Regions from separate parts of the Gilvimarinus sp. DA14 genome, predicted to be linked through region 2. Evidence: predicted binding sites of a transcription regulator. Region 2 holds the regulator's gene; each other region holds the start of a gene.
What was found. Region 2 encodes FNR, which switches genes on or off when oxygen is low (the NO sensors DNR and NnrR bind a similar motif). Its sites were predicted from a motif close to TTGATNNNNATCAA; they were not measured.

Region 1: the regulator FNR is predicted to act here: its motif matches at 4,076-4,089, upstream of NHM04_RS11670 (OmpW family protein).
Region 3: the regulator FNR is predicted to act here: its motif matches at 2,666-2,679, upstream of ccoN (cytochrome-c oxidase, cbb3-type subunit I).

Annotation. Positions count from the first base shown of each region.
Region 1 covers NZ_CP100350.1:2,662,390-2,672,039, forward strand. The annotation lists gene NHM04_RS11640 (hypothetical protein) at 1-461, shown strand, start outside; gene NHM04_RS11645 (heme A synthase) at 451-1,464, shown strand; gene cyoE (heme o synthase) at 1,510-2,421, shown strand; gene NHM04_RS11655 (SCO family protein) at 2,456-3,103, shown strand; gene NHM04_RS11660 (hypothetical protein) at 3,129-3,425, shown strand; gene NHM04_RS11665 (DUF2238 domain-containing protein) at 3,407-4,009, shown strand; gene NHM04_RS11670 (OmpW family protein) at 4,145-4,855, shown strand; gene NHM04_RS11675 (DUF4112 domain-containing protein) at 4,911-5,318, opposite strand; gene NHM04_RS11680 (DsbA family oxidoreductase) at 5,322-5,984, opposite strand; gene NHM04_RS11685 (PD-(D/E)XK nuclease family protein) at 7,507-8,427, shown strand; gene NHM04_RS11690 (DUF4238 domain-containing protein) at 8,699-9,562, shown strand.
Region 2 covers NZ_CP100350.1:1,418,280-1,427,929, forward strand. The annotation lists gene NHM04_RS06290 (hypothetical protein) at 1-119, opposite strand, end outside; gene NHM04_RS06295 (MSHA biogenesis protein MshI) at 119-1,033, opposite strand; gene trmL (tRNA (uridine(34)/cytosine(34)/5-carboxymethylaminomethyluridine(34)-2'-O)-methyltransferase TrmL) at 1,171-1,641, shown strand; gene NHM04_RS06305 (flavodoxin domain-containing protein) at 1,693-2,139, shown strand; gene fldB (flavodoxin FldB) at 2,121-2,657, shown strand; gene mnmC (bifunctional tRNA (5-methylaminomethyl-2-thiouridine)(34)-methyltransferase MnmD/FAD-dependent 5-carboxymethylaminomethyl-2-thiouridine(34) oxidoreductase MnmC) at 2,654-4,684, shown strand; gene NHM04_RS06320 (late competence development ComFB family protein) at 4,770-5,114, shown strand; gene NHM04_RS06325 (DUF502 domain-containing protein) at 5,157-5,786, opposite strand; gene NHM04_RS06330 (glutaminyl-peptide cyclotransferase) at 5,861-6,643, shown strand; gene fnr (fumarate/nitrate reduction transcriptional regulator Fnr) at 6,720-7,472, shown strand; gene NHM04_RS06340 (DUF4202 domain-containing protein) at 7,469-8,050, shown strand; gene NHM04_RS06345 (hypothetical protein) at 8,248-8,781, shown strand; gene NHM04_RS06350 (hypothetical protein) at 8,771-9,139, opposite strand; gene NHM04_RS06355 (rhodanese-related sulfurtransferase) at 9,251-9,650, opposite strand, start outside.
Region 3 covers NZ_CP100350.1:3,759,394-3,769,043, reverse strand. The annotation lists gene ccoP (cytochrome-c oxidase, cbb3-type subunit III) at 1-279, opposite strand, end outside; gene NHM04_RS16475 (cbb3-type cytochrome c oxidase subunit 3) at 282-488, opposite strand; gene ccoO (cytochrome-c oxidase, cbb3-type subunit II) at 489-1,100, opposite strand; gene ccoN (cytochrome-c oxidase, cbb3-type subunit I) at 1,113-2,561, opposite strand; gene NHM04_RS16460 (argininosuccinate synthase) at 2,769-3,989, opposite strand; gene sbcB (exodeoxyribonuclease I) at 4,137-5,600, opposite strand; gene can (carbonate dehydratase) at 5,701-6,330, shown strand; gene NHM04_RS16445 (hypothetical protein) at 6,361-7,002, opposite strand; gene NHM04_RS16440 (sulfotransferase family 2 domain-containing protein) at 7,018-7,779, opposite strand; gene NHM04_RS16435 (4a-hydroxytetrahydrobiopterin dehydratase) at 7,902-8,237, opposite strand; gene NHM04_RS16430 (fumarate hydratase) at 8,336-9,650, opposite strand, start outside.

The sequences.
Region 1 (9,650 bases), 1.2 Mb from region 2:
CACCGCAGCACCTGCCAGATTTGCCCCTGCGCTTTGCCGACGGCGGTGCCTGGGACTTTGCCGAACAACCCGTGCGCTGGCGCTATGTGATCCCCGGTAGTGGCAGCTGCGACCAGGTGTGCCGCGACAATCTGTACTTGACCCGTCAGGTGCATATTCGTCTGAATGAAAAAGCCCGCCGGGTAGAGCGCTATTACCTGCTGCTGGACGGCGCCATTGAGCCCCAGTTTGCCGCCTACCTAGAAAAAGAGCACCCCCGCTTGCGCATTGTCGAGGCCCCGCGCGCAGCATTAAACGACGCACTTGCCAAGACCAATGAAACGCAGAACCCCGACCGCGCCGGGCGTTACTTTTTGATGGATCAGGAAGGCTACTTAATGATGAGTTACGGCCCCAATACCGATGGCGCCGACTTATTAAAAGACGTTAAAAAAATGCTGAAGACATCCTATGAAGAGTAACTTTACCTGGGATTTTCGTCTGGCGCTGTTAGCCACCGCGCTGGCATCGGTTGTCGTCGTCTTGGGCGCCTTTACCCGGTTGGTGGATGCTGGGCTGGGCTGTCCCGATTGGCCCGGCTGCTATGGCCATTTAACCTGGCCCACCACCGAAGAGCATGTCGCCACCGCCGAGGCGCTCTTCCCCGAAGCGCCGGTGGAGCACGACAAAACCTGGCCGGAAATGGTGCACCGGCACTTTGCCGGGCTGCTGGGGTTACTGATACTGGGGCTGACTATTTTTACCTGGCGCCGCGCCGCGCAAACCGGTCAGCCTTTACCCAAGGGCCACACCCTGGGCTTGCTGATTTTGGTGATTATCCAGGCCGCCTTTGGCATGTGGACGGTCACCCTCAAGCTCTGGCCCCAGGTGGTTACCGCGCACCTGCTGGGGGGCTTTGCCACCTTAAGCCTGCTGTGGCTACTCGCCCAGCGCTTGGGGCCCTGGCAGTGGATTAGCCAGCAGACCGGCAAAATCCGCGCGTTGAAACCACTGGTGCTGTTGGCGTTAGTGCTGGTGGTGGTACAAATTGCCCTGGGCGGCTGGACCAGCTCGAACTACGCGGCTCTCGCCTGTACCGACTTCCCCACCTGTCACGGTAAGTGGTGGCCCGAGATGGACGTAGCACGCGGTTTTAATTTTGCCCAAACCATTGGCCCCAATTATTTGGGCGGCCTGCTGGAGGGCGAGGCGCGCACCGCCATTCACATGGCCCACCGCTTGGGGGCTATTGTCGTCACCCTGGCGGTTTTACTCTTGGTAGTACGGCTGTTTCGCATCCGCTGCGCCCGGCCCATGGCGTGCACCGTACTGGCGGTGCTGGCGCTGCAGGTGAGCCTGGGCATTACCAATGTGATGGCGCATTTGCCGCTGGCAGTCGCCGTGGCGCACAACGCCGTGGGGGCGCTGCTGCTGCTCACCCTGGTTACCTTGACGCACCGGGTGTTTACGGCGCAAAGTACTTAATGCTAACGACAACGCACCCGATATAAGAATGATATAGGTACGCTTATGGCACAAACACAGGCACTGGCCCAATCGCCCAGCTGGCGCGATTACTACGAGCTGACCAAACCCAAGGTGGTCATGCTGATGATTCTCACCTCGGTGATCGGCATGTTGCTGGCAGTGCCCGGAATGGTGCCGCTGGATGTGCTGTTAATTGGCAACTTGGGCATCGCCCTTTGCGCCGGTTCTGCGGCGGCGGTCAATCACCTGGTGGATCGCACCATTGATCAGAAAATGTCGCGCACCTTAAACCGACCAGTGGCCAAAGGCCGGGTCGAGCCCATGCAGGCACTGCTGTTTGCCGGGGTGATCGGCGCTTTGGGCATGACTTTACTGGTGGTGTTTATTAACACCTTAACCGCCGTGCTCACGCTTATTTCGCTGCTGGGTTATGCGCTGGTGTACACCCTGTTTTTAAAGCGCGCCACGCCGCAGAATATTGTGATTGGCGGCATTGCCGGGGCCGCGCCGCCACTACTGGGCTGGACCGCGGTAACCGGCAGCATTGACGGCCACGCGCTCTTGCTGGTGCTGATTATTTTCGCCTGGACGCCGCCGCACTTCTGGGCCCTGGCGGTGCACCGCAAAGACGATTACGCCAAGGCCGACATTCCCATGCTGCCCGTCACCCACGGCGAGCAGTACACCAAGCTGCACATATTCCTGTATACCATCATTATGGTACTGGTGACCTTGCTGCCGTTTATTACCGGCATGATGAACTGGATTTACCTGGTGGGCGCACTGGTGCTGGGGGCCGGGTTTTTGTACTGGTCGTTTATGCTCATGGTGAGCAAGCGAGAAGGCCTGGGTATGGAAACCTTTAAATATTCCATTATTTATCTGATGGCGCTGTTTGTGGTAATGCTGGCGGACCATTATATTTTGCCCGCGCAAAGCCTCGGTGCAGTCTAACCCTTAAAACAAATAACGTTCAGGTAAAAGCGTAATGAGCAGTTCGTCCAACCGGCGCGGTATTATCATCACGGTTTTGTGTTGCGTGGCATTTATGGCGCTGGTGGTAGCCGGAGTAGTACACAAGCTGCTCAGCCCCCGGGTGATGACCCAGAGCGAATTGCAACTAAACCGCGCCATCGTGTTCGATAAACCCCGCCGCTTTGAAGACTTTGAACTACTCAATCAAAACGGTGAACCTTTTACCAAAGACGATTTAACCGGCCAGTGGTCGCTGCTGTTTTTTGGCTTTACCCACTGCCCGGATATCTGCCCAACCACCATGGCCGATATGGCGCGCCTAAAACAAAACCTGCCCGCCGACATTGCCGCGCAAACCCAGGGTGTGTTGGTCAGCTTGGACCCGGCGCGCGACACTCCCGAGCTGCTTAAAGATTACGTCGCCTACTTTGACCCCGAGTTTGTCGGCGTCACCGGCGATTTTCTGCAAATACGCCGCTTTGCCAACCAGGTGAACGTTGCCTTTACCAAAGTCACCCAGGGCGACGATTACACCGTGGATCACTCGGGTAATATTGTTTTAATTAACCCCTACGGTGACTACCACGGCTTTTTTAAACCGCCGTTTGAATTGGCTAAATTAAAAGCCACCTATAGCTCTATTGTCACCAGCTTTGATTAACCCCGGCTTGGCAAAGGATCGCCCAATGCGTTTTTCTCGTTTTACTCTTATTGCTGGTGTGCTACTGGCGAGTGGCTGTGTCGTAAAGCCAAAAACCATCCATGTGTACGATGAACACTGCAATATCCTAGTGCGCAAAGCTGTGCTTGAACCCGACCAATCCAAACAGTTACTGCGTTGTACCAATGAAGACTGTGTGGATCAACTGGTTGTTAGTGGTATCGTGGGGGCGGGCAGTGTGATCGTCGCGGGTAGTATTGTAATGGTGTCTAACGTGGTCTACTGGATTGAGCGGGAGCAAGAATGTCAGGCCATCAATTAAGTTCGCTCGCCTGGGCGGTCGTATTTATTGCCGTTTTTCTCTGGTCGGCCATTGCCCCTCACGACTATTTCACGTGGGCGCTTGAAGTCGCTCCCGCGGTTATCGGTGCTTTATTATTACTCGTTACGCGACATCAATTTCCTCTCACGCCTTTATTGTCGGTATTAATTTTAATTCACTGCATTGTGCTTATGGTCGGCGGTCATTACACCTATGCCGAAGTCCCGCTGTTTGAAAACCTGTGGGGCAGTGAGCGCAATAACTACGATAAGCTCGGTCACTTTTTTCAAGGCTTTGTGCCGGCGCTGCTTGCCCGTGAAATACTGTTACGGCGACAGGTGGTTAAACCCGGATGTTGGCTGGCGCTATTTGTGGTGTCTTTGTGCCTGGCCTTCAGCGCTTTTTACGAGTTGCTTGAGTGGTGGGTTGCCCTGGCCACTGGCGAGAATGCCGAAGCTTTTCTGGGAACCCAGGGCTACGAGTGGGATACACAGTCGGACATGGGCTGGGCATTACTGGGCGCCATAAGCTGCTTGCTGCTATTGTCCCGCTGGCACAATCGGCAGCTGACCCACTTCATTTAAAACGACGTGAGTGGTGCGGGCTACAGTTAACGGCCGGTTGAATAGTCCCCTCAAACTAGCAGTTAATTGAGGCAAATCAATAAGGTTAAAATCCAGCGCTTTAAACTGTCTCCATGTTAACGAGGAGACAGTTTAATGAAATGTGTCGCAGTTCCCGCTTTGTTCACCCTTTCTATTGCCGCCACTTTATCAGCACCCGTATCAGCTGATTACCAAGCTGGTGATATCGTCGTGCGCGGTGGTTTAACCAGTGTCCAACCCGATTCCGATAAGGCCGGCGTGTATGTCGAAGCTTTAGGGGGCGATACGCCGCTGTCGCTGTCGGTTGACGATAACAGCCAGCTGGGTTTGAACTTTGTTTACTTTTTTAACAGTAACCTTGCCATTGAGTTGCTGGCGGCCACGCCTTTTTCTCACGATGTCACCATTCACGATCCGCAAGCGGTATCTCCCGGCGTGTTCAACACCAATGTGGATGGCATTAATCTGGCCGAAGTAAAACACTTACCGCCAACGCTAAGCGCGCTCTATTATTTTACTACGCAGTCGGCGTTTAAACCCTACGTCGGTGCGGGTATTAACTACACCGTATTTTTTGATGAAGAGTTTACTCAGGCGCCCGAGAGTTTAGGCTTTAATAATCTCAAGCTGGACGATTCCTGGGGCTATGCGCTGCAAGTGGGTGCGGATTTTATGCTGGGTGAGAACTGGTTGGTTAACGCCTCGGCGCGCTATATCGATATCTCCACCGAAGCGACATTTAACATTGGCGATGACATTACCGGCAGCAGCGATGTGGATATCAACCCCATGGTGTATTCGGTAATGCTGGGATATGAATTCTAAAAACTGACTAGATGATTGCGCCGCACCTCAGGTGCGGCCTTTTTCTGTTTGCTAATTAAACCGGCGGCTCGCTGTCTTTCTCCCATCGCTTTTGCAGATGCTCGCGCAAAATTTTAGTGTTGCGCGTATTGGCCTTAAAGTAGGCATCAAAAATATCGCCCACCAGTGGCACCAGACCCCCGACAAAGTCTATGGCCATGTTAGCGGCAATCTTAACCTTTACCCCCGTACTGGCACCGGCGCGCTGCGCTTCCAGCAGTACATAGCTCGACAGCAACAAACCGGCAAAATCGCCAATAAAGGGTACCAAGCCAATAATGGCCTCGAAGCCCACGCGAAAGCCAATAAAAGGAACGCGTACACTGCTGTCCATCAAGCGGCTGAATTTATCCAGCCGCGCCAAAATAGCCTGTTGCTCGGCGCGCTGCGCGGCCTGAGCTTTGCCGTCCACTGAGTCGTTCACCGCTTAACCTTTCTCCGCTTGGTCTGCTTCGGCGCTAATGTCTTTAAAGGCCTGTGCTAGGGTGGCGGGCTCTTGCGCGCCCGAGATTAAATACTTCTGGTTGATAATAAACGCCGGTACCGCCGTTACGCCCGCCTGCTGGTATCGGGTTTCATCGTCGCGCACCGTCTGGGCGTATTGTTCGGAATCGAGTACCGCGCGGGCGGCCTCTTTATCAAGCCCCACCTGGGCGACGCACGCTAGCAGCACTTCGGGCTGGGAAACATCTTCGGCGTGGCCAAAGTAGGCTTCAAACAGTGCCTGTTTCATCTCGGTCTGTTTGCCTTGCTTGCCCGCCCATTTAACCAGCCGGTGGGCGTCAAAGGTGCTACAGGTGTAGCGCTCCTGCAACTTATCAAAGTTCACGCCCAGGCCCGAGGCAATCTGAATCATCTCGTCCTGGGTCGCGCGCACGTCTTCTTCGCTACGGCCGTACTTGCGCGCCAGGGCGGGCAGTATGTGTTCGCCTTCGCCGCTGTGGTCGGGGTTTAGCTCAAAGGCGTGCCATTGCACGCTAAAGTTAAATTCGGGTTCTACCTGCTGCATGGCCTGTTCCAGGCGAGCGTAGCCAATGGCGCACCAGGGGCAGGCGATGTCTGAGACTATGTCTATTTGGATGTTGGGCATGGGGTGTCCTGTGGTGGATAAATGGGCCGCTGTGCTCAGCGTATAAGTGTGTTGGTTGGGTGTTTTGGTGTGGTTTTCAATGGTTGGGGGCTTTTTGTTTGCCCGTGTCGCCGGGCGTTGCGAGGTACTTTTGGTCTTGGCCAAAAGTACCCAAAAGCCGCGCCCTAACATCTGGCCCTGCGGGTCCCCTCATTCCAATCGATTTTAGCGGGCCGTATCGACAGCGCGTCCATGCGCTGGCGATACTTGCGCAAAAGCGGCCCAGGCCGGTCTCTCTGCCTTCGGCATTCACCTTCTCCTGTTTGCTTACCCCCTAAAATCGATTTCCATTCGGCCTAGATGTAAACGGGGCAAAAAAGCAGTGCTTCGTAGCTAAGTTGAGTCCATCGGGCCTAAAGAGGCAAAGCATTGCTCTAGCGTCAGACCTCCGACATCAGACGTCCGACGTTAGCCCGTTGCAAAACGGGCTAACGCATGGCACTATTTTCTTCATCAAACATGCGCTTATTGTTGTCACGCAGTACAACTATAAATCAGTGGCTTAGCCAGGAGGCTGAGATTGGGACAGGGCAGTATCTACAGAATGACGCATGCCCTTCTTTTTAGATTCCGTGTTCTTCGTTTTCAGGGGAAACCCTTGAACACCGCGCGGTAGAGTTCCTGGGGTTAACTAAAAAATCCATTATTTTCAGTGGGTAAATTGTATCTTTAGGCAATTTAGATAGATCCACTGAATGCGGTATTAGTGCGACTGAGTCGCACATTTACCACACAGAGATATTTAAAGAACCAACTTTTCACTGTGTTTTCAGAGGCTTATGCTATTTTTCGATTCGACCTCTAGTGAGGATAGGGTGAAAGGGAAAAGTGCGACTTTAGTCGCATGAATTAGCTGTTAGGTTTTTCGGCTCCTGAAGCGGTCGGCGTTTATAGGCTACAGGAAACGAGAGCTGTATGTAAATACAGTATTGGGATAAAGGGCTCACCAAGTAGCGTGATTACATCTAAAAGGAAGATGACGAGCAAAACGTTTTTCTGGTACCGTGAAGCGCCGCTTACGCACGCAAGCACGAGTGTTTGCGGACATAAGCCTCACTTCACGGCAAAGCGGTTTGCCGCATCCATTTTCCCTTTCCGGAGTAACGTCACCTACACAGCGTCCGTTAAGCGGTGCCAACGTAGAAGCATTCACAAGTGTGCGTGCTGGAAAAGTCTGCTGTTCGATTGGGCTGCGAACCTAACAAGTAGCAAAACGAGTCCTCACGTGACCGTTCGGCTCGTTTACAAATTTCGTTAGGGCTAGCTGAAGGAGTACAGGTGTTTGACTAGGATATTTCCTTCAAAAGTGCTAGAGAGCTAATTGATTGTTTTCTCGATGAAAACATTTTGGCTCCCAAAAAGAAATAAATAGGACACCCACAGTTTTAAGAATCTCTCGGTGATCTCCAAAAGCCCTTTGCGAATCATTTGTCGACACTTCCAGGTAGCCGCTATGCTCGAACGTTAAGTTTCAGGAGATTTAATGGAAGGTGTGAATAAAATCGAAGCAGTAACCGAAAGAGATATTGATCTTTTGCTGCTTGAGGAACTGAACGTATCGCACGATTTTTCTTCGTGGTTATATTCAGTAGTAACGAAGAATTATGATGCTCCGTTGTGTACGGGAGCATGGCATTCGATTTCAGATTCGTCTCTCGGAGAGTCGGATTTAGTTGTCATCTACGATAATGGACTAGCTATTCTCATAGAAAACAAAATTGATGCGTTTGCTCAGCCTGAACAAGGTGCGAGGTACAAAGCGAGAGGTTTAAAGGGGATTGAAAGCGCTTTATGGAGCAGTTTTTATACGTGTATGATAGCTCCTAGTCTATATCTTAAGAAAGAAAAAGACGCCAGCGAGTACAGCGCGCGTTTGAGCTATGAAGAAGTTTCTAACTGGTTAAAGTCGTTCAATCAAAGTGATCGGCGCGCTAAGTATAGAGCTTATATTCTTCAGGAAGCGATAGAGCAAAACCGGAGAGGTTATACGATTAATCCTGATGAAAGAGTTACGGAATTTTGGTTAAACTATTGGAAGCTGGCGACACAAAAATACCCTGAATTAGAAATGAAGAGGCCGGGTATTAAGCCTGCAAATTCCGATTGGCCTGATTTTCGGCCGTCTACGCTCAAGAAAGGACTATCCATTGTTCACAAACTCGAACGTGGTGATATTGATCTGCAAATACCCGGTTTCTCTGATAATCTGGAATATCTAAAAAACATACTTTCTGATGTAGAGGTTGAAGTAGTAAAAGCTGGAAAATCGGCTGCTATCAGAGTTAAAGTTGATTCACTTGACAGATTTTCAGCTTTTGAGTCGCAAAAGAATATAGTTATTGAAGGGTTAGAAGCAGCGAAAAAGCTCATAGAGGTTGCGAAAAATATAGAGAAACATATCTAAAGGAAAATTCGAGAATTGGGGTCAGATACCCTCTTGAAGATCAAGACCTGAAAGTGGAATTTTCGCATTAAAATGGGTTTCTGACTTCACGACACCGTAGATCATGTGAACCGGCTTCCTCATGCTGACGCCAATAATCGCTTTAAAATCAACGGGGTCAGAGTCGCTGATTTTAACGAGAAAAATCAGATGGGGTCTGGCCTTACATTTATGCTCCCCACATCCATTCTTGAGCTGATCAAATTAACGAGAAGGCTAGGCTAATTTAAGAATGAACGGAAGACCCACGATTCAGCATTGGGTGCCACGGTTTTATCTCAAGCAATTTGCGACAGAGGAAACAAGGGGCACTTCAAACCCGAAAGTCTGGGTAATCAACAAGGACGATAGTCCGTCAGAGCCCGAACTCGTTACGACCAGAAGGATCTGTGGACAGCGATTTTTATATACTCCCGAAGGGAGTGATGGCAGACGAGACTGGAGCCTCGAGGAATATTTTTCGGGGTTGGAAAGTGGCGCAGCAGAATACTGGGAGGCACTTTCCAGTTTGCAGCTCGATCTATCAGAGCCAGAAGTAAGGAGTAGGGTAGCCGAATTTCTCGCTGCGCTTCACCTTCGCAACAAATTCGTGTTCGATCTCTGCAAGGGGATCATGGAGAAACGAGACGCACTATTTGGCAGGCCAAGGCCTATTCAGAAAATCGCGGGTGAAGAGGTCAATGATGATCGACCGGACCTGACTAATCCTGGAAAAATTTTTGCGCAAAGTACGAGAGACGGTATCCCAAGAATAAAAAAGTTATTTGAGTCATATCGTTGGATGATCCTGAAGTGCGAGAAAAATGTTTTGACCACCTCTGATGTGCCGGTAACATTCATAGACTCGATCCCGCGCCGGTCCGGGCCCGGATCGAAAGATGCGAAAGCAGTCTTTCCAGTGTCGCCAAGCACGCTGCTCTGTATGGTGCCCCGAGAGGGGCAGCCTGAGACTCTCTGCGGCGAGGTTGACTGTGCTTTTTTCCAGGATGTCAATCAAGCAATAGAAAATTATGCCGAAAGATTTGTAGTTCTCGGGACAAAAGATGCAGCGAATCAATGGTTTCAGGATAAATTAAATAGGACGCCCAAAGCTTAAAGAAGCTTAGCTATTCTTGGCCGGTTCACTAACGGTTTTTATGTTCTCGGATTATTGAGGCTTGAGTTGATAGGAAACCGGTCAACAA
Region 2 (9,650 bases):
CAGGCGCTGAAAACGATCAGAAGTAAGATAAAGCCCGTCGCCAGCAACAGCATATGCCCAAGCTGCAGGGGTGAACGATCCGGCTGAAACTCGGCCTGATAAAGGTTAATGCTCTGCATCAGCTCGCTCCCTCCTGCCGCAGTGCAGCGCCCAAAGCCCGCAGACATAGCGCCTGACAACGCTCTGCTACATCAGTCTCGGCGGTGACCACCGTTTCCAGGGAAAGCAATTCACTGCGCACGCCTATGCCTTCGCGCAAGTCGCTGGTGAGTTTATCAGCCGTGAGATTGTCGCCGCAAAAATATAAACCTGATAATGGGGGCTGGCGCATCTGACGCTCAAAATAATCCATTGAGCGCTGCAGCTCTAACAGCAGCGGCTCGCTGGGTAGCTCATCAAAAATGCCGCCACGGTAGTTCAATTTAAAATTACGTGCCAAATATAACTCGCCGGCTTTTACCACCATTAAGCTACCACCGCCCGGAAAAAGGTTGACCAACCCCTGGGGGCGAGCCGTATCAACACCCTGATCCAATAACCTTGCCAGCGCCAGTTCAGGTATTTCAATAGCGCTCAGGTTGAGATCGGCTTCTTTTATCTGCTCTACCAGCGCCGCTACCGGGGCGCGCCGCGCGGCGACAACATAGGCGAGGCGCTCGTCGCCGCGACTGCAGGATTCTGGCAGCAGGAAGGCATCAATAACGGCGTCAGCCACGGGAAAGCTCACCAGATCTTTGATCTTCCAGCGAAGTGCTGAATTCAGTTCGGCGGCGGGCACATTGGGAGCATCGCCCAGCAATAGTTGATAATCGGGAGCGGCCATCACAGCGGTGACGGGCAGGCCGCGCAAATTGTATTTGGCGACGCAGTCGCACAATCGGGCGCTGATCTGATCGGGTTCGGCCGCTAAAAAGTCAGCTTGTAACAGGCGCGGTAATTGGCCCGCCACTCGCTCGACGTGGACAAAAGCTATGCCTTCGGCGGCCACCTCAATACCAACCATTTCAAAGTGTCGCTTACGGGCGCGAAACACAATCTCTGTCCCCTACTGTTCTTGAACTCTGTCCGCGAGAGTATGGCACATCTGTCCTCAAGGAATAACCTGTTATTGTATTCTACTAGTTTAGAATAAGCGGCTTTGCTCTAGCGCATCAACTCAGAGTTTATTTTATGTTCCATATCGTACTATTTGAGCCGGAAATCCCACCTAATACCGGCAATATTATCCGCCTGGCGGCCAATACCGGCTGCCAAGTGCACTTGATTGAACCGCTTGGGTTTGAACTGGACGATAAACGTCTGAGGCGCGCCGGCCTGGATTATGGCGAGTGGCGCGATATGAAAACCTACCCGAGCTGGCAGGCTTTTTTGCAAACCGCTAAACCTGAACGCATTTTTGCGCTCAGCACCAAAGGTAAAGCCTGCCCCAGTGACACTGCATTTATCGCTGGCGACTATCTATTATTTGGCCCCGAGACGCGGGGCCTACCCGCCAATATTCGCGAATCCCTGCCGCCTGAACAGGTGCTGCGTATTCCCATGTGCCCAAACAGCCGCAGCATGAATTTATCCAATGCGGTTTCGGTGATTGTCTACGAAGCCTGGCGCCAGTTAGATTACTGCGGCGCGCAGCCAACTTAACGAAAACCGGCAAAACCATTATCATGGGCGCCTTTTGGCAGGAGTCTATGTATGCCCCGCATTCAAATTCTGGTGGGTTCGGAAATGGGTACCGCCGAAATGGTCGCCGCCAGCGCCAAAGATTATCTCGAGAGCAGCGGCTTTGAGGCGATCGTTAACCCGCTGCCAGAGGTAGCGGATATCACCGATAATCCCGATGACATTCTCTTGATCTGCACCTCCAACACAGGCGCGGGCGACTTGCCCGGCAATATTCAGCCGCTGTATTTGGGGCTGACCCGCGACTTTCCCTGCATTGCCGGACGTCGCTACGGCGTTATCAATCTCGGCGACAGCAGCTACGCCACGTTTGCCGAGGCCGGCCGCGCCATTGACCACGCCATGTGCGAGCTGGGCGCCGAACGCGTGGGCGAGCCATTGGTGCTGGACGCCTGCAGCGGCGACGACCCAGAAGCCGCCGCCATAGAGTGGCTCGGACAATGGACGACCGCCCTGTGAGCCGTGCCCCTATCGCGCTGTTTTACGGCAGCTCCACCTGCTACACCGAAATGGCTGGAGAAAAGATTCGCCAAACCCTAGGCGAGTCTCTAGTGGATATTTATAACATCGCCGAAACCCCCATTATTGAGGCTAGCTTTTATCAGCTGATAATACTCGGTATGCCCACCTGGGATTATGGCGAGCTGCAGGAGGATTGGGAGGAGATTTGGGACGAGATTGACCAAGTCGACTGGCAGGGTAAAAAGGTCGCTCACTACGGTTTGGGCGATCAGGTCGGTTACCCGGAGTGGTTTCTCGACGCCATGGGCTACTTGCACGCCAAGCTTGTTGCGTTGGGAGCAACACCCTGTGGTTACTGGAGCTGCGAAGGCTACGAGTTTGAAGCCTCCAAAGCACTGACTGCCGACAACACTCTATTTGTCGGCCTGGCGCTGGATGACGAAAACGAGTTCGATCTGAGTGAAGAGCGCATCAATTTGTGGTGCGAGCAACTAAAGCGTGAATTTGGCCTGTGAAGCAAAGCTCCCACGACAGCGCCAAGCTCACCTGGGATGAACAGGGTCAGCCCCTGTCCTCCGCATTCGGCGATGTGTACTTTTCCCGCCACGATGGCTTAGCCGAAACCAGGCACGTTTTTCTAAAGCACAACCAATTGGCAGAGCGTTTTTGTCAGTTAAAAGCTGTAGCAAGCGGGCCACACCCGGTCTTTACTATCGCCGAGACCGGCTTTGGCACCGGCCTGAATTTTCTTGCCGCCTGGCAACTGTGGCAACAGCAGGCGCCATTATCGGCCAAGCTGCATTTCGTCAGCTGTGAGAAATTTCCCCTCGGCAAAGCCGATTTAGTTCGCGCATTGGGGCTGTGGCCCGAGCTTACGCCCCTGGCCAAGCAATTGATAGAGGCCTATCCGGACTACCTGCCTCCCGGTGTGCACCGCCTAAAGTTCGCTGGCGTCAGCTTAAGCTTAATTATCGCCGACGCCGCCGAAGGCTTCGCACAGTTACTGCCGAGCGGTGATTCGCGCTGGCAAACACCTAATTTCAACGTAGATGCCTGGTTTTTAGACGGCTTTGCGCCCAGCAAGAATCCGGATATGTGGTCCGACGAGCTCTTTCAGACAATCGGCGTACTGTCGGCCAAGGGCACAACCGCAGCCACTTTTAGCGCCGCCGGGGTCGTGAAGCGTGGGCTGACAACGGCGGGCTTTCGCATTCAAAAGGTGCCGGGGTTCGGCAGAAAGCGGGAAATGGTGTGCGCCTTACATGCGGGAGTGGCCGCACCCACCGAACAAGCACCATCGGCGTATCACGAACCCGGGGTTTATCACCGTATCACCCACAGCGCGAGTGCACGCACGGCCATTGTGGTTGGCGCAGGTCTTGCCGGTTGCCACACGGCCCGAGCCCTGGCCGAACGCGGCTGGCAGGTACAAGTATTAGATAGCGAACCGGCGCCCGCGCAACAAGGGTCCGGCAATCGTCAGGGCGTTCTCTACGCCAAGTTAAGCCACCGCAATGAAACACTACCCAATTTTAACTTGCACGCGCTTTTGTATGCGCAAAGGCACTACCAAGGCTACTGGCAGGCGGATCAAATTTTCGGCGATGCCTGTGGCGTTATACAGCTTGCCTGCGATGAAAAACAACAGCGCCAGTATCGGCAAATTAGCGAACAGCATCCTTTTGCTGCCTGGCTTGACGCACGCGCAGCCAGCGCCCGAGCCGGTGTCGAGCTGCCTACCGGCGGGCTTTACTTTTCCGCCTGCGGCTGGCTCAACCCACCGGCCGTTTGCCGCGCACTGCTTGAGCACCCTCTTATCGCCTTTACAGGTAATTGCGAAGTTACGGCCATAGAACGAGCTGATGCGCAGTGGCGCACCCTCAATGCGCAAGCCAACTGCAGCGCCAGTGCGGATATTCTGATCCTCGCCGGCGCGCATCAATGCCGTAACTTTTCCCAGCTAATGCACCTGCCATTAAAAGCCATTCGCGGGCAGGTGAGTCACTTGCCGGCCTCCCCCGCCAGCGAGAAGCTACAGACGGTGCTCTGCGCCAAAGGCTATATCGCGCCGGCATCGCAGCGGCAGCACAGTCTGGGCGCCACGTTCAATCTGGGCCAGACAGACACTCAGCTGCGATCCGAAGATCATGATAAAAATATCGAGCACCTCGGAGATTTCGGCGCCGAGCTGCAACACAGCTTGACCCCCATAGGGCATGAGCAACTAGACGGCCGTGCCGCCTTGCGCTGCACCACACCGGACTATTTACCCATCGTGGGCCCGGCGCCGGATGCAGCAGCGCTCGAACGCGACTTTGCACCATTAAGCAAAAACGCCAAAGCGCGCCTGAATGCCGAGGCCAGCTACTACCCGGGGTTATATCTGAACACCGGCTTTGGCTCGCGTGGCCTTGCCTACACCCCCTTATGCGCCGAATTTCTCGCGGCTCTAATCAACGCCGAACCACCACCTCTGCCTCGGCAGCTATCCCAGGCGCTGCACCCTGCCAGATTCATTCTCCGCGATTTGATCCGACGTTGAATAAGGCTGCCGCGGCTGATCTATACTGATTAAGCCAAAGCAGCAACTCACTGCTTTCACGCTCATATCACTACGGGGATTCACTATGCTTGCCACAACCGCTCGCCCAAACCCTAACCGCCGGGAGGACGTCGACAACATTCACAATTACTACGAAAGACATGTTATTGAGGCCATACTGGAAGCCAGTGAGAGAGCCCGCCAGGGCGATCGGGACTTTCTTGCCGACGTCGCCTGCGTTGCCCTTAACCACCTGCCGCCAAAGTATATTCGTCACGATGTAGATATGAGCTTTTTTATGTCGCCGCAAGAACTCGAAGAGGTGAACGACAAGATAGCGCGCGCCGTAAACCATGCTATTAGCTACGTCAGTGAACGCGAAACCGAGAACAGTGCCAAAGACAGCGAAACCGAGCCAACAAATACTTGAGCGGCCAGCCACTCGGTAGGCTTGGCCGAGAATCATTCATCGCTATTTCGCGGGCGGCTCAAGCGGTGCCTGCATGATAATTTGCGAGCCACTGCCACAGGCAATCACAGTGCGCATTGCCGCCTCGACCGAAATATCGGGCAACAAAGTGACGCAATCGCCAGGCAAATGGTAGACAAACCCCGAAGTGGGCACTGGGGCCGTCGGGACATAAACGGTATAGCCACCGTCATTGTGTTCAGCAGTCACAATCCCGGTGACGCACACCGGACTGGAGGCGCCCATGATATACGCCCTGCAGACCTTGCCGTTGAGTAAAGAGGCGTTGCCCTCGCCTCCCATAATTTGCACCACCATCTCTTTGATGGTGCTGTAGCCAGGCGCGAGACGCGACAAGACACCATCGACAAGTCGTTGCAACCAGCGTCCCACGCCGGTTTTTACCAATAAACCAATACAGAAGCAGCCACTTAAAACCAATGCTACACCGAGGATGTCAGCGGTGTAATCATTCACGGTGACATAATTAGCCAGCCAAGCGCTAAGCGGCGCCGTCAGATCAACAATTACCCCCACCAGCCACTGCAATAGCAAAACAAAAATCGTGATGGGCAAGACGACCGCCAGGCCGCCGAGCAGAGTGAGTATCACAAACGAGCGCAAACGCTTCATAGTAATGCCTTGTTATTTATAACCCGGTGTTTATTATGGCCAAACTGATATAGCCAGACAACGCGCGAACCCGCATGTTTTCAAATTTACGTCATCACGTTTTCTATTGTTTAACGGCCTTGATGCTGCTTAGCAAGCCCTGTTTAAGTGCCGCACCCGCGCTGGAGTACAAGCTTGTAGATTCTATTTCACGCGATCCCCGCCCTTTTACTCAGGGGCTGGAATTTGACGGTGATTTTTTGTTCGAGAGCAGCGGCCTGAGGGGCAAGTCTTATCTGATCAAGATTGACATCAGCCAGCCACGGGGGGGAAAAGTTCTCTGGCAGAGATCCCTCCCCGCCCGCTATTTCGCCGAGGGCTTAACCCAGTTTGACAAGTACATTTACTTACTCAGCTGGCAACAGCAAACCGGCTGGATAATCCGCCCCGACAACGGCGCTGTCGAGAGGCAATTTGCCTATCGAGGCCAGGGGTGGGGGCTGGCAGCGGTGGACGGCAAGCTTGTGCGCAGCGATGGTAGCGACTCACTGTTTTTTCACTCTGCGGATAATTTCGAGCTGATAAAAAAGCTAAGCGTGAAATGGGACGGTAAACCCGTGACCCGCCTAAACGAGCTGGAGTACGCCGAGGGTTTAATTTGGGCCAACATTTGGCAAAGCTCGGTAATTGTTGCGATTGAACCGGACAGCGGCCAAGTAGCGGGCTGGCTCGATTTATCCGAGCTTAGCGAGCGCGAGGCCATGGGCGATCGCGATAATGTCTTAAACGGTATCGCTTATCACCAAGCCAGCGACACTTTGTGGGTAACCGGCAAACGCTGGGCACACTACTACAAGATAAAAGTACGGCTGCCTTAAAGGCCGCAAACTTAAATACCACCACAATTTCACGTAAGATAAGGCGCTTATGCCCACCACCAACTAACCCTACACTATGCCTAACATGCAACATACCTGCACAACTCAACCAGGGCTTCGCGATTACAATCACTGCAGTAATTGTCGCCTCAACGGCATTTGCCTACCCCTGGCACTGGAGTTCTCTGACATCGACCGGTTGGACGCCATTGTGCAGCGCGGCAAACCGCTACAAAAAGGCGAAACCCTGTACCGTGCGGGCGAAGCGTTTACTGCCATTTATGCCATCCGCTCCGGCGCGGTTAAGACCTGGCGCACCAGCAGAGATGGCGAAGAACAAATCACTGGCTTTCACCTTGCAGGAGAAGTCATCGGCCTGGACGGCCCAGCCGACAACCGATATAGCAACAGCGCCCAAGCGCTGCAAACCACTTCGGTATGCGCCATCCCCTTCTCCAAGTTGGAATCCCTGAGTCGCCAGGTACCTGGCTTGCAGCGCAATTTGCTGCAACTGCTAAGCCGTGAAATCACCAGCGAGCAAAGACAGTTCGGGCTTTTAGGTCACGCCAGCGCCGATACCCGAGTCGCTGCGCTGCTGCTCAGCTTGTCAGTGCGACACGAGCGGCACAAACTGTCACCAACACAATTCACGCTTCCCATGTCTCGCGGCGACATGGCCAATTTTCTGGGGCTTACCCTGGAAACCATCAGCCGGGTTTTCGCGCGACTGCAAAAACAGAACACAATTAATGCCAAGGGCAAGGAGCTCGAGATTCTCGATTTGAACAGTCTGCGCCAGATTGCCCACAACCCTGAGGATGCCCCATGAACCAAACAGCCAAGCTAGACGCGGCGTTGGCAGATATCGATGCCGCCAACCGGCAGGATCCCAATCTCGAAGGCGACGGCACGCCCAAAGAGCTGCTATACGCCCAGCGAATGAGCGATGAACTAATGGCGTTCGCCCCTGATGCGTCTGCGAATTTGCAGATTGCGGCGCGGGCGCAGCACATTGAGCGCTGGGTAATCCCCCGTTCTGAATATCCAATGGATAAGGCTGGCTACAAGAAGTGGCGCACCCAGCTGGCTAAGCACCACGCCCAGCGTACTGTTGAGATTATGCAAGCGCACGATTTTAGCGATCAAGACTGCCAGCGTGTGGCTGATATGCTGCAAAAAAAGCGGCTCAAACTGGACAGTGAAGTACAGGCTCTGGAAGACGTTATTTGCTTAGTATTTATCAAATACTACCTGGAAGAGTTTGCCGCAAAGCACGACGATGACAAGTTGATCGATATTATCCGAAAAACCTGGAATAAAATGTCGCCCCAAGGACATGAAGCGGCTCTTAAAATAGAGCTGCCTCCGGCAATGGCGAGCCTGGTCCAAAAAGCTTTAGGAGCTTGAACCTACCTCCAGAATACAGCGGCTGATAGCCACCCCAGCCGCTGTGCTTAAAACACTTCGAAATAGCATTCCCCTAAAATCGCGCAAAATCTCATAAAAATACGTAAAATTCAGTAAAGACTTGACCCAAAATGCAAAGTCCTTTATACCCAATGTGTGAAACAAATAACAAAAAAGATAAACAGGGTGATGCTCTTATGAAAAAACTACCAATAACAGCGATATCTTTTCTTCTCGCCCTATGCGGTAGTAACTTGGCGAGTGCTTGTGACGAGGCTTGTGAAAAAAAAGCGGAAGCCGAGCATGGGGTTAAGTTTGCAAGTTACCTAAATGCCGATTTCTGCAGCAGCACACGGGCCGATTTCCTGATTCAGGACTACAAAAGTTTGGACAAGTACCGTGCCGAACAGCTGCCCAACGGCCATAAAGGCGGTATGAACAATATTCGCAAGATGCTGGAACAGCGCAAAGACTGGCTGCAAGAGTGCGACGATTACCTGCGCCTGACTAACCAGGGGCGAATTTTCCGGGATAAAGCAACCACCGATAAAATCTTTGCCGCGATCGACAAGACCAACGAAGAACTAAACAACTTGGTGTACAACGGCAACCCGGATGTGATCGTAACCAACGGCTTGGATATCGCCCAGCAGGATTTTAACCAGATGATGCAACTACTAGATCAGCACAAAACCCAACTGCAGTTGCGTGGCCAACTGGTCAATCGCTAACAGGTTGTGGCTGGCGCTTTTTTAACGACAACACTGCGCGTTTGGGCTTGCCCGGGTTTTCGGCAAACATTCGCGCTTTACGCTCCAGCTCCTGCGCGGTGCGGCTTTTCACCTTAATCGAGGCATCATCGCGACCGCCAACCTGCCCCTGAAACCCATGTTCACGGGCGGCGGCGGCCAGGGCCTCGATACCACAGCGCAACAATCGAGCCTGGTCAATAAAGTTCAGATTCTTGGGAAAATTGCTGGGATCTACCGACATGGGGTTTTGCGGGTCCCCCTCAACGCGAATCACACAACCGCAGTCGTGCTTCGCCTCACCGGATGTCAGGTCGACATCCCAGGTTTCAAAGTCCATTGCTCTGGCCTATTTTGAATGGAAATACCCCCCATGCCTGACGACACGGGGTTAAAAGAATAGCCCTACAGTATGACAGTTTTACGACACCGCCATCTCTAGGTCAAAGCCTTAGGCGTCATTTAACCTAGCTTTACGCTGACGCGCCGGGGGCGGCGCGCCAATATGAGCTTCGTTGCGGGCCTTAGCCAGCTCGATTTGCTTTTGCCTTTCAGCAAAACGCTTCTTTTGATCTTCACTGAGCGAATCATAGCAGCGCGGGCAGCAAACACCCTTTAAATACAGTGGCGACGCTTTCTCATCCTCAGTGATCGGATGTCGACAGCCATAACACTGGTCAAAAGAACCCTTCTCGAGATTGTGGTTAACGGCCACTCTGTTATCAAACACAAAGCACTCGCCGCGCCAAAGGCTTTCCTGCTCAGGCACTTCCTCCAGGTATTTTAAGATACCACCTTCGAGGTGATAGACCTCATCAAAACCCTGCTCTTTCATATACGCTGTGGCTTTT
Region 3 (9,650 bases), 1.6 Mb from region 2:
CTGAGTCCAGCCGGCGATACCTTCAAACGCCCCCAGCCCCGGGTAAATAATCAGATAGGCACCGGCAAACACAAAGGTGGCAATAAACATCTTAAACCACCAGCGTGGCAGAGGATTGTCGTACTCCTCAATGCCGTCGTACACATGTCCTGTGGTGCGGTTTTCAGGGGATTCGTCGTCCCTTACCGCCACCTTGCGATTGGCCAGCAAAACCCACAACACCAGTACCAGGTTGGTCAGGGTCAGGCCGATAATCCAAAGGCTCCAAAAAGTACTCATAGTTAATTCCGCCTTGCTACATCATCGGTCGATGGAGTGTCTTTTTCTGCTTGTTGTTTTTCCCCGTCGTTTTGCTCATCGGCAAACGGCAGGTTGGCATCTTCTTCAAAACGTTTTTTGCGCTTAGGGGCAAAGGCCCACCAGCACACCGCCGCAAACGCTATGGCCACCAGCACAGTGCTGATGGCACCCAGTGTGCCCTTATCCACTTAGCGCTTCTCCTTCAGCAGCGTGCCTAGCTGCTGCAAATAAGCCACCAGCGCATCCATTTCGGTCACGCCTCTGACTTTATCGCCGGCGCCCTCGATATCTTCATCGGTATAGGGAACGCCCACTTTGCGCAGGCCGCGCATTTTCGCTTCAGTGTGCTTGCCATCCAGGGTGTTGTCATACAGCCAGGGGAAAGCAGGCATATTTGATTCGGGCACCACTATGCGCGGGTTAAACAGATGCACTTTGTGCCAGTCGTCCGAGTAGCGACCACCGACCCGGGCAAGGTCCGGACCCGTGCGCTTGGAACCCCACAGGAAGGGGTGCTCGTAAACACTTTCACCGGCCACTGAATAATGGCCATAGCGCTCAACTTCGGCGCGCAGTGGGCGCACCATCTGGGTGTGGCAGACATGGCAGCCCTCGCGAATATAAATATCGCGCCCCTCAAGTTCCACCGGGCCCAATGGCTTCAAACCAGCGACAGGCTCAGTGGTCTCCTTGAGGAAGAACTGCGGCACAATTTCTACCAGGCCGCCAAAACTGATGGCGACAATAACCAAAACGGTCATCAAGCCGATATTTTTTTCGACGATATCGTGATTCTTCATCTTTCTTCTCCCTTATACCGTCTGTGGCTCAGCGTCAGCTTGTGCGTCTGACTGCTTTGGTGCTTTGGCAGTGCAGTAGGCGTTGTAGGCCATCAACACCATACCGGCAAGGAAGAAGGCGCCGCCGAGGAAGCGGACAAAGTATCCTGGGTAGCTGGCCTGAACAGCCTCAACGAAGCTGTAGGTTAAGGTACCGTCGTCGTTAAACGCGCGCCACATCAAGCCCTGCATAATGCCGTTTACCCACATAGAGGCGATGTACAACACCGTGCCTATGGTGGCGAGCCAGAAGTGGACATTAATCCATTTCACGCTGTACATCTCTTTGCGGCCGAACAGAATAGGCAGCAAATGATAAACAGCACCGATGGAGATCATCGCCACCCAGCCCAGGGCACCAGAGTGCACGTGACCGATGGTCCAGTCAGTGTTGTGGCTCAGCGCATTAACGGTTTTGATCGACATCATCGGACCTTCAAAGGTCGACATACCGTAGAACGACAGAGACACTACCAAAAAGCGCAGGGTGGGATCAGTGCGAAGCTTATGCCAGGCCCCTGACAAGGTCATGATACCGTTGATCATACCGCCCCAGCTGGGCGCCAACAGAATCAGTGACATCACCATACCCAAGCTCTGTGCCCAGTCCGGCAATGCTGAGTAATGCAGGTGGTGAGCACCGGCCCAAATGTAGATAGAAATCAGGGCCCAAAAGTGCACGATAGAAAGCTGATAGGAATACACCGGACGATCAGCCTGCTTGGGTACAAAGTAATACATCATGCCCAAGAAGCCGGCGGTCAGGAAAAAGCCCACGGCGTTGTGGCCGTACCACCACTGCACCATAGCATCGGCAGCGCCCGCATAGGCCGAGTAGGATTTAAACCAGGAAATCGGGATAGCGGCGCTATTGACGATATGCAATACCGCAACAGTAAGAATGAAACCACCGTAGAACCAGTTAGCCACGTAGATGTGCGAAGTTTTACGTTTGACAATAGTGCCAAAGAACACCGCAGCGTAAGAGACCCAGACAATAGCAATCAAAATATCGATGGGCCACTCAAGCTCGGCATACTCTTTTGCTGAAGTCAGACCCAGCGGCAGGGTAATGGCCGCCAGAACAATAACCAACTGCCAGCCCCAGAAAGTGAAAGGCACCAGCCAGCCACCCCATAATTTAGCCTGACAAGTACGCTGCACCACATAATAAGAGGTACCAAACAGCGCACAGCCACCAAATGCGAAGATTACCGCATTGGTGTGCAGCGGACGCAAACGGCCAAAGTGGGTATATGGCTGAAAAATATCGTTTAACTGGGGCCAGACCAGCTGAGCCGCGATTAATACGCCGACCCCCATGCCGACGATGCCCCAGACAATGGTCATGATTGCGAACTGACGTACGACTTTATAGTCGTACACCGGGTGGTCGCCCGCCGCAACTAGGTTACTACTCATAGGATCTTCCCTATTTTTGGCAAAACACAATTGTAAGTGAATGTTGTTATTAGAGATGTACTTAGGCCCCGGTGACATTCTGCGCCACCCGGGCCTATGAGTATTTGATTCTCATCAAATATAGTACAAACACCGGAGCCGTAAACCCGGCGAGGTAAAAACTGGCTGCGCTGACACGAGGTATATCAACCCCGAGTCACAGCATTGTTACAGCAGGTTGCGGCCCTTACTGGCCGCGATACGCATACGCAAGGCATTGAGCTTAATAAAGCCCTCGGCGTCTTTCTGATCGTAGGCGCCAGCATCGTCTTCAAAGGTGGCGACTTTCTCATCGAACAGGCTATCTGCTGAGCGACGGCCCACTACGTGGACGGCCCCTTTATACAGCTTAACCCGCACATCGCCGTTCACTGGCTCTTGAGTTTCATCAATAGCCTTTTGCAGCATCTTGCGCTCAGGACTCCACCAGTAGCCGTTGTAAATAACTTCGGCATATTTGGGCATTAAGCTGTCCTTCAGATGCGCCACTTCCCGATCCAGAGTAATGGACTCAATCGCGCGGTGCGCTTTCAGAATAATGGTGCCCCCGGGAGTTTCGTAGCAACCGCGGGATTTCATACCCACGTAGCGGTTTTCCACGATATCCAAGCGGCCGATACCATTGTCGCCGCCGAGCTTATTAAGCGTTTCCAGCACGGTGGCCGGGCTAAGGCGCTCACCATCAATAGCGACGATGTCACCTTTCTCAAAGGTAAGATCAACGTAGGTAGGAGTGTCCGGAGCCGCCTCCGGTGACACGCTCCAGCGCCACATATCTTCTTCAGCTTCGGTCCAGGGATCTTCCAGCACACCGCCTTCGTAGGAGATGTGCAGCAGATTGGCATCCATGGAATAAGGCGACTTTTTCTTCTTGGAAGAAAAGTCCACCGGAATACTGTGCTTTTCGCAGTAGGCCATCAACGTTTCGCGCGAGGTCAGATCCCACTCGCGCCAGGGTGCAATCACCTGGATGCCGGGCTTGAGTGCATAGGCGCCAAGCTCAAATCGAACCTGATCATTACCCTTCCCGGTGGCGCCGTGGGCGATGGCATCGGCGCCGGTTTCGTTGGCGATCTCGATCAGGCGCTTGGCGATCAACGGGCGGGCGATAGAAGTACCCAGCAGGTACTCACCCTCGTAGATAGTGTTAGCACGAAACATGGGGAAGACGAAGTCGCGCACAAACTCTTCGCGCAAATCGTCAATATAAATTTCTTTAACTCCCAACGCCTCAGCTTTGGCGCGGGCGGGCGCGACTTCTTCACCCTGACCGATATCGGCAGTGAATGTCACCACTTCGCAGTTGTAGGTTTCCTGCAGCCATTTCACGATCACCGAAGTGTCCAGACCGCCGGAATAAGCCAGCACAACTTTATTGATGGACGACATACACTGCTCCTAATTGACTAGATTTTCACCAATTGTAGAGCACCAGAAAAGGTGCGGCGAAATTGTACCCGCAATCGCAGCCAATTCCCACACTAAATGTTACCGGATTACACAGATATACAGAGGCTCGCGCCCCTGTGGATAAGATTACCCGCCCGCCACGGCCAGCTGATGATTGGCGAATGCGGTCACTTCTTCCAGTAGCTGACGCTGCGAGGGAGTTACTTCGCCGCCCTGCAGAAGCTCAGCCATTAACCGGTCAAAATCGCTTTTCACCAGCGATGCGCCCGCCGCCGGATCGGTCAGGCGACGATAGCAAAAACGCCGCCAGCGCTCGGCCTCGTCCGGGGTCAAGGTGTGCGGGAAGTTACGCGCACGGTAGCGAAACAAAAGCTCGGGCAGGCGCCCGTCGTGAAAGTCGAACTCCCCGCCCAAGGCCTCAGGGGACGAATTGCGAATCTTGCGCATCAACGCCCGGTCGTGATCGGAGAAAAAACCCTCGTATAGCATCTGCTCGGGATCGGTACGCGGCGCAAACTGCCCCAGCTGATACAAATCCGCAAGCTTCTTACGCAACTCGGCCAGCTCTGCCACAGATAAGTTGTAAAAGGTTTGCCAGTGGCGCTCACACAGGTTGCGATCCAGCCCCAGGCGCGCAGCTGTCGCCTCATCCAGGGCGGTGAGCGGCAAAACCATGGGACTTTTATTCAAATGAATTTCCTTAAGTGCCAACCGCTCGACACCTTCGGGTAACTCACTGGTCGCCACAAACAATCGCTCGGCAAGCGCCTCCGAAGCAAGATTAAGCAGCGCTTGCGGATCACTGCTGAGGTTAAAAGCAATCACACTGTTCTTGTTTTGGGGATGCCAGGCCAGGGGAACCACCAGGGCTGCATTACCCTGGGCAGACGGGAAACGCGATGAAATGTGCAACACCGGCTTGAGACCGTCGACATCCAGTTGCCCCGCCGCAAACCGTTTATTGCGCAATTTTAAGGCGTATTCAAACAGCTTGGGCTGAGCGGTCTTTAACAGCCGGGCCAGAGCAATTGTGGCGTAAACATCACTCAGGGCGTCGTGCGCCGAACCGTGCTCCAGATTATTCGCCGCCGTCAAGGCCTCCAGCTTAAAACACGGGGTGCCATCTTCGTAGTTGGGCCAGGTAATGCCCTCGGGTCTCAGGGCGCGCGCCATACGCATGACATCAATTAAATCCCAGCGCGAATTACCGTTTTTCCACTCGCGCTCATAGGGGTCGTAAAAATTTCGGTAGAGGTTGTAGCGGGTGACTTCATCATCAAAACGAATAGAGTTATAACCCACGCCACAGGTGCCGGGAGCCCCCAGTTCAGCGGCGATTTGCGCCATGAATTCCGCCTCGCACAATCCCCGCTCCTGGGCCAGCTGCGGGCTCAGACCAGTCACCAAACAGGCGGCGGGCTTGGGCAGCAAATCCTGCGGCGGCTTGCAGTAAATCATCAGCGGCTCGCCAATAACATTTAGGTCGGCATCGGTACGCACCCCGGCAAACTGCGAGGGCCTGTCAATGGCGGGCACCTCGCCCCAGGTTTCATAGTCGTGCCAATAAAAGCTAAAACCGCCCGCTGCCATATTGTTCTCCTCTGAGCCCCCTTCCAAAATCCACGCCTACTGTATCACCCGCCCACTTTGAAATATAATTGCGCGACGAAAAAACAGCCGGGAGGAATTCATGTCGAACCTAGATCACCTTTTTAAGCAAAACGCCGAGTGGGCGGAGCGGATCAAATCCGAAGACCCTGAATTTTTTGCCAAACTGTCTGAACAACAAACCCCCGAATACCTCTGGATCGGCTGCTCCGACAGCCGCGTGCCGGCCAACCAAATTGTCGATTTGATGCCCGGAGATGTGTTCGTGCACCGCAATGTCGCCAACCTGGTGGTGCATACGGACTTGAACTGCCTGTCGGTGATGCAATTCGCCGTAGAAGTGTTAAAAGTGAAACATATTATGGTAACGGGACACTACGGCTGCGGTGGTGTTAAAGCCTCAATGCAAAACCAACAAGTAGGCATTGTCGACTACTGGATTCGCAATATCCGCGACGTGTACTACAACCACCAGGATGAACTGGAAGCTATCGGCGATGAAGAGAAGCGCCTGGAACGCTTGGTTGAGCTGAACGTGATGCAGCAGGTGGCCAATGTCTCCCACACCAACATTGTGCAAAACGCCTGGGCACGTGGCCAGGAGCTCACCCTGCACGGCTGGTGCTACAGCATTAAGGACGGCATTATCCGCAATTTGATGGACTCAATTAGCGGCCCAGAAGATTTAAGCGAGAGATATCGTTTAATCTAACAAGCAAAGGGCGCCAAAGCGCCCTTTTTGTTAGAAATTTTCCCTAGCGTAGAAACCTTTTTCAAAGAACCAGCGGTTACGGTCAAAAACTAATTGCTCGCACTCTGCATCGTAAACTTCTTGATATTTTTTGTGTTTGCTGACATTTTCAAAAGGAAGCTTATAACCTGCACTCAAATATGGGCTCATATAAGTTTCAATATCAGCATTTAAATTTTCAAACTTGAGAACGGTCAGGTTATCCGGTAAAGCGCCATTCATGGAAAAGTACAAATTCAAGCGAGGCGGATTCATGCCAAAAAAAGGTGCCTGCTTTAAGTACTCCTTATAATCATTTGCCAGTGCAATTTTTTGCGCAGGCCCCCTGTCCTGAGGCAAGTTTTTGCGTAGATACGCATAGCGCGACAATTCCAAATCATAAGGGTTACGCATAACCGCAAAAATACGCTCAAAACCCGCGAGATCCATGTTTCGGTAAGTAAAAAACGACTGCGCGTCCACCAAGGTTTCGTGTCGGCGACCGGGCAAATACCCGACTCGATCTTCTCGCTTTTGCTCAAACGGCCCAGTCACGAAAACCTGACCTTCCAATGACTCCAAAAGCATTTGGGTCATGCTCATACCAGCCGTTTTCGGAGTATGAATAAATAAAACTTTGTTATTCCAAATCACAGATAAACCACCAAGTTAAGAACACCCTAAAAGCGCTCTGTCCAGTTTTTCATTTGCCAGCTGATAAACCTGCAAATCATCTTGATTTGCCTCTAACAGCCTACTAAAAGTTGAGGGCGCCAAACCCTCCTCCATTGACACCAGCCGCTGATCTAATTCGTATTTACGACTTTGCGTTGCATTTTTCCATTGCGGCTCAAGCACTACGTCAGCCCCTATGACACCTTCTCGCTTCAACCAGGACTGCAGCACCATCAGTGACTCAGCGAATCTGTCTACCACACCCACAAACGGCAAGCAGCGAATCGCTTTCTCAGCTCGCACTATATCTGGCCCATGTCTTTCACCATACATAAACGCCAGCTTCTGCGCGTGAAAGTTTCTACATTGCCGATCAAGAGGAACCGCCAAGCGAGCGTTAAGATAACCCGAAAAATCGGTTTTTCGGGCCAGAGCAGAGCCAAAATCACTACCGGCACTTCGGCTTTCAAACTCATACACAGAAGCAACCCTATCAAGGGGGTGCCTCACAAAGATAATAGGCAGCACCCTGGTAAACAAAAACCTTGGTGGCGGTAAATATGCCGTATGAGATGAGAAGTAAAGACAGCTCTTTTGCTCTGATATCCAAGCTTTGACACACGCCCTATTGCGCTTAATTCCCTCAGGAAACTCTTTTTCCTGTGAAATGCCTGACGCAAACAACGAACGAAAAATAGAGTCGATGGATGTGCCTGCATTTTTAAACAAATGATAGTGAAAAATAACTTTTCGCATTTATGCCCTGTTTACCCCTACAAGCACAGCCTGGGCACTTTGAAGCCTGGAGCCGCTGACCAATGGTTCCGCTAGACTCTAAAGTTCAGTATTAATCAAAACAACTTCCCTGTAACAACACGCTACCGGCATTTATCCGTCTTTGCTGCCATAACAAAATCGTTCCGATGCAATCCCTTTATCTTGTGGGTCCACCACTCAACCTTTACCTTGCCCCACTCAGTAGTGAGCGCCGGGTGGTGTTGATGCTGCTCGGCCAGCTCGCCGACGGCGTTGGTGAAGGCCAATGCCTGGACAAAATTGTCAAACTTAAACTCCCGGGTTAGCACGGGAATATCGTCATGATGCACCACCTGCCACTGGGGTAAGCTTTGCTGCAATTCGGCAATTTGCTGCTCGTCCAACTTAGGCGCATCGGCGCGGCAAGCCTCACATTGTTGCTCGTGAAGTTCTGACATGATGTTTTCCTCCTCAAGCGATACGGGCGGAAATCCGCCCGATAAAAGTGTTTAACCGACAGTAGCTATCCCTGGCGATCCAACCAACAGTTACTCTTTCAAGCAACAGTAACAACGCCTTCTTCGATCTTGGCGCGCCATTCCTGCGGGCCGGTCTGGTGCACCGACTCGCCTTTACTGTCTACCGCCACAGTAACAGGCATATCCTTTACCTCAAACTCGTAAATAGCTTCCATGCCCAATTCTGGGAAGCCCAGCACCTTAGCGGATTTAATCGCCTGGGCCACTAGGTAGGCAGCGCCCCCCACGGCCATCAGATAGACAGATTCATTGTCGCGGATAGCTTCAATCGCAGCGGGGCCTCGCTCCGCTTTACCGATCATGCCTAACAGACCGGTTTGCTCGAGCATAGTTCGCGTAAATTTATCCATACGGGTGGCGGTAGTGGGGCCCGCCGGGCCAACAACTTCGTCGCGCACTGGATCTACCGGGCCCACGTAATAAATAAAGCGTCCGGTTAAGTCCACCGGCAACTGCTCACCCTTGGCCAGCATATCCACCATCTTCTTGTGCGCGGCATCGCGGCCAGTAAGCATTTTTCCGGACAGCAAAATAGTATCGCCAGGCTGCCAGGTTTTTACGTCCTCGGCGGTGACCTCATCCAGGTTGACCCGGCGCACGGTATCTGACACTTCCCAGCTGATCTCAGGCCAGTCGTCCAGCGATGGTGGCGTCTGCAATGCAGGGCCATCACCTTTCAGAGTAAAGTGCGCATGACGGGTAGCGGCGCAATTGGGGATAATTGCCACGGCTTTGTTGGCCGCGTGGGTGGGGTAGTCTTTGACTTTAACATCCAACACTGTGGTCAAGCCGCCCAGCCCCTGGGCACCAATTCCCAGACGGTTCACCTTGTCATACAGCTCCAGGCGCAGTTCTTCGCTGCGGTTATCGGCACCCTTGGCCTGCAGATCTTGAATGTCCACGGGATCGAGCAAAGCCTCTTTGGCGAGTAACATGGCTTTTTCCGCCGTGCCGCCAATGCCAATGCCGAGCATGCCGGGAGGACACCAGCCGGCACCCATTTTCGGCACCATATCCAGCACCCACTCCACCACGGAATCAGACGGGTTGAGCATGGCAAATTTGGTTTTAGCCTCGCTGCCGCCGCCTTTAGCAGCGACGTGAACGTCAACTTCGTTGCCGGGCACAATATTGTAATGAATCACCGCCGGGGTGTTATCGCCGGTATTTTTCCGCGAGCCGTCCGGATCTTCCAGGATCGACGCGCGCAGGACGTTATCCGGGTGGTTGTAGGCGCGGCGCACGCCTTCATTGACCATATCGGTCAGGCTCTGGGTAGTGTCCCATTGAACGTCCATACCCACGGTGACAAACACGGTCACAATGCCGGTA